Regions from separate parts of the Faecalibacterium intestinale genome, predicted to be linked through region 2. Evidence: riboswitches for the same ligand, from Rfam matches in the RefSeq annotation. Region 2 holds a riboswitch; the other holds the start of a gene.

Region 1 (2,196 bases), on a different contig from region 2:
ACCGGACGTCATCGAGATGCCCTACCGCCCGCCGCTGCTGGATGCCGGTGAGGCAGGGGAGAAGGCACACACTGTCCGGCTGGGCGGCCCCACCTGTCTTGCGGGGGATATCATCGGGGATTACAGCTTTGACGCCCCCCTTGCCGAGGGCGATAAGCTCATTTTCGGCGATATGGCCATCTACACCACCTGCAAGAATAACACCTTCAACGGGATGCCCCTGCCGCCCATCTGGCTGCTGGGTGCAGATGGCAGCTGCCGGGAACTGGTGCACTTCGGCTATCAGGACTTCAAAATGCGCTTGGGCGCACAGTAAAATAAAAAGCGTTTGTCACGGCCTGTGGGCTGCGACAAACGCTTTTTTCATGAAAGGGGTCGTTAAGGTGAACGACAGATAAGACAAAAAAGCACCACACGTTTCCGTGTAGTGCTTTGGTTCTGGTGGAGATTACCGGGCTGTTGTAATCACGGTGACCCTCTTGCAGTCCATGCACGGCGCTCTCCCGGGTGAGCTAAGCCCTCACTCGGTTGGCCTTAACGAAAAAAACACCACACGTTTCCATGTAGTGCTTTTCTTTCTGGTGGAGATTACCGGGATCGAACCGGTGACCTCTTGCATGCCATGCAAGCGCTCTCCCAGCTGAGCTAAACCCCCAGATGTCTTATTTTGTGCCTGACGACGTGTGTAATTATACCAGCCACAGGGGCGCTTGTCAACAGTTTTTTGAAAAATTTTTGCGGTAAAAGATCCCCGCAGGGCATGTGCCCGGCGGGGATCGGAAAGCGGGGGAGTGCTCGTTTTGAAAAACTACGCCTTAGCGTGCCTGACGGTCGAAGATCTGCGGGGCCACGCGGCACAGCAGCACAGCGGCCACCATGGTGAGCAGGGTCTCGGGCAGCATATAGCTACCGTTGTAGGTCAGGCTGTAAGTCCATGCGGCCAGACCATCATTCAGGTTGCCCCACACCAGCACGCCGGACAAAAAGCTGCACATAAAGCGCAGGAAACCGGCGGCAAAGGTGCCCACGGCTACGCCCACGGTGCGGTTTTTGAAGGGGCGGGCGAACAGCTCGGCCAGACCCAGTGCCATAAAGGCCAGCACATAGTCCAGCAGCACCTCACCGAGGAAGTAGAGGAAGGTGGAAGCGGGAGGAGGGTAGAAGCCCATGATCATTTGCAGGCAGGAGTTCACGAAACCGGTGAACAGGCCCCACTTTGCGCCGTGGCGGAAGGACACCAGCACAAAGGGCAGCATGCTCAGCAGGGTAATGCTGCCGCCGTTGGGCATGGTGAAGAACTTGATGTTGGAAAGCACCGTGCCAATGGCGATCATCAGGGCGCATTCCACCAGAATACGGGTCTTGGAATAGGTTTTGGACATGATGAAAAGATTCCTCTCTCATAGTAGTACACAAAAACAAAATGCGCCTGCTGGCAGCAGACGCATGGAGGTTTGTTGAACGTACCGGACAGTTCCGCAAACTCCCTACGCCGGTATTGCCCGGATCAGGTAAAGGGTACTCCGCGCAATGCGGATCTCAGCCTTACGGCGCCCCTGTTTTTATGTCCGCCCACAGTATACGCGCCGGGAGACAAAAAGTCAAGCCCGCAGACATATTCCGCCCCGGCGGCGCGTATGTTATACCATTGCAAAGCTGGAACGCAGGGAGGCGGGATATGAAAGCCGATCCGGAACAGCGCGCCGTGCAGCTGGGCGAGTACATTGCCGCCCACAACGCCACGGTGCGGGCAGCGGCGGCTGCGTTCGGGTGCAGCAAGTCCACCGTGCACAAGGACGTTGCCGTGCGGCTGCGCAGCATCAGCCCTGCGCTGTACGGGCAGGTGCGTGCCGTGCTGGCGCGCAACAAGGCCGAGCGTCACCTGCGGGGCGGGGCTGCCACCCGGCGCAGATACAGCCGCCGCTAAGCCCCAAAAAGACCGCTGCATTGTGCAGCGGTCTTTTTTGAGCCACTTTTTCATGGAGGGCGCAGCGAAAAGCGGCTGCTTTTATCCCCCGGTGTGGAACTGCTGCAATGCGCCTTTTTCCAGCCGGCTTACCTGTGCCTGACTGATGCCGATCTCCTGCGCCACCTCCATCTGGGTCTTACCGCGCAGATACCGCAGCTCCATAATGCGCTTTTCCCGGGGCGTAAGGGCGGCTACCGTGTCCCGGAACTGTAACCCGCTGATCCAGC
Region 2 (2,196 bases):
GGGGTCATGTTGTAAATGGCATCAATGATGTAATTGCGGTAGGTAGCGTTGCCGTCCTGCGGAGTGAGCCGCTGGTGGGCAACTTCACCCGCCAGACCCATGGCGCATACCGCCGCAGCGGCAGCTTCCAGCGGGTGGCCGGGGTTGGCGGTGACAAAGGCTGCCGTCAGGGCAGAAAGCTGACAGCCTGTGCCGGTGATGCTGCTCATCATGGCGTTGCCGTTGCGGATGCAGTAGGCTTTTTGTGCATCGGCTACGATGTCGATAGCACCGGTAATGGCTACCACCGCGCCGGTGCGGGCGGCAAAAGCCTTGGCAAAGGCTACAGCGCTGTCCAGATTCTCCTCGGTCACCTTGTCGGCTACGTCTGCATCCACGCCCTTAGTAGTGCCCGCGCCGGAGGCAAGGGTTTTGATCTCCGAGATGTTGCCCCGGATCACCGTGAACTGCACCTCCCGCAGCAGGCGGAAGGCGGTGTCCGTGCGCAGATGGGAAGCGCCGGCACCCACCGGGTCCAGTACCACCGGATGCCCCAGCTGATTGGCCTTTTTGCCCGCCAGCAGCATACTGGTGACGGTGCGGCTGTTCAGTGTACCGATGTTGATATTCAGTCCGCCGCAGATGGCGGTGATCTCCTCCACCTCGGCGGCATCATCGGCCATGATGGGAGAGGCACCGCAGGCCAGCACCATGTTGGCGCAGTCGTTCACGGTGACGTAGTTGGTGATGTTGTGGATGAGAGGGCTGCGGCTGCGCAGGTTCTCAAAGGCGGTTTTGAGCATTCCCGGCACCTCCGCTCAGGAAAGGCTGTTCTGCATGGAGCGCAGAGCGCCGGAGCGCTGCAGGCTGAACACCACTGCACCGGCGATTACCGCACCCACGGCGGTGGAGATGAGGAAGGGCACGATGTAGGCGTAGAAGGCGATATCCGCAGCACTCTTGCCCATCAGGAAGATGGCCACGGGCCATGCGCACAGGCCGCCCAGAATGCTGGTGCCGAACACCTCACCCACCACGGTGGCAATCAGGTTTTTGGTCTTGTGGTATGCAAGGCCGCACAGCAGCGCACCGAACATACTGCCCGGGAAAGCCATCAGGCTGCCCAGACCCAGCAGGTTGCGCAGCAGGGAAGCTACAAAGGCTACACCGACGCCCCACCACGGCCCCAGCAGAACGGCGCACAGCACATTGACCATGTGCTGCACCGGGGCGCACTTGCTGCCGAACATGGGAAAGCTGAACACGCTGCCCACCACGCACAGGGCACAGAACATACCGGCAAGGGCAAGCTTTTTGACAGAGAGATTCTTCATGATAAATTAGCTCCTTTTCAACCATCTGCGGCAGCGCAGGACGAACACCGGTGCTCCCGCAACAAAACAGCCCGTGCCCGCCACAAGGCGGGAACAGGTACGGAAGGTGCGGTCGAAACTTACTGGTTTCCTCTCACGCCGGAACACGGCTTCCCATCGCTGCATTCATCCAAGGCTCAGGGCGCTCCCCCTCAGCCGGCTGCGGAACCACCGCAGAGGACAAAAAAACAGGAGGAGCCCAGCGCGGCTCCTCCTGCAAAAAATCATAAAGGGTATGACTTCCTACGGCGGCATTATCCGCATCAGGTAAAAGGGTCGAAGCTTGCTATACTTCCTCTCAGCCCGCTGCACGAGCTCCCCTGTGTTTGATTGTGACTGTATTTTACACCTCTTTCCCCAAAAATGCAAGAGGGAAGGGGACGATTTGGAATGCGCAGAGCAACGCGGAGCGCATTATCAATCGTTAAGCTGTTAAAATATTTTCATTGTAAACCAAAGCCGCCGTGCAGAGGTCTGCGCGGCGGCTTTGGTCACAGAAAGGAGAATAATATGAAAAAGCAGAGAAAGTCGGTTTAACCCATGGTCACCTGCACCGTTACCTCAGTGCCGGCGGCAGCCAGCGGCAGAACGTTGCCGGAGATGGCCTTGCCGTCCACGGTAACGGCCTTGATGCCGTGCTGCACCCCGGCGGCGTTATCCACCGTGATGTGGTACACAGCACCGCGGAAGCGGCGGGTCACGGTGAAGCCGGACAGGGTGTGAGGGATGCAGGGGTCTACCCGCAGGCCGTCCAAGGTGGGCTGGATGCCCAGAATGTACTGGCTGATGTTGAAGAAGGTCCATGCCGCCGTGCCGGTCAACCAGCTGTTTTTGGCTTCGCCAA

Evidence for each region. A riboswitch is a leader RNA that binds a small molecule or an ion and turns the genes downstream of it on or off. The one in region 2 is predicted to bind thiamine pyrophosphate.
Region 1: linked by a shared signal. The riboswitch ahead of thiT (energy-coupled thiamine transporter ThiT) and the one ahead of thiW (energy coupling factor transporter S component ThiW) in region 2 are both predicted to bind thiamine pyrophosphate.

The regions. Positions count from the first base shown of each region.
Region 1 covers NZ_JBBMEN010000002.1:44,965-47,160, reverse strand. Annotated here, with positions in the region: gene WMO20_RS01960 (carboxynorspermidine decarboxylase) at 1-316, shown strand, start outside; tRNA gene WMO20_RS01955 (tRNA-Ala) at 580-655, opposite strand; gene thiT (energy-coupled thiamine transporter ThiT) at 816-1,382, opposite strand; TPP riboswitch at 1,468-1,568, opposite strand; gene WMO20_RS01945 (sporulation transcriptional regulator SpoIIID) at 1,679-1,927, shown strand; gene sigG (RNA polymerase sporulation sigma factor SigG) at 2,009-2,196, opposite strand, start outside.
Region 2 covers NZ_JBBMEN010000023.1:29,402-31,597, reverse strand. Annotated here, with positions in the region: gene thiM (hydroxyethylthiazole kinase) at 1-782, opposite strand, end outside; gene thiW (energy coupling factor transporter S component ThiW) at 798-1,313, opposite strand; TPP riboswitch at 1,576-1,684, opposite strand; gene WMO20_RS12195 (glycoside hydrolase family 94 protein) at 1,886-2,196, opposite strand, start outside.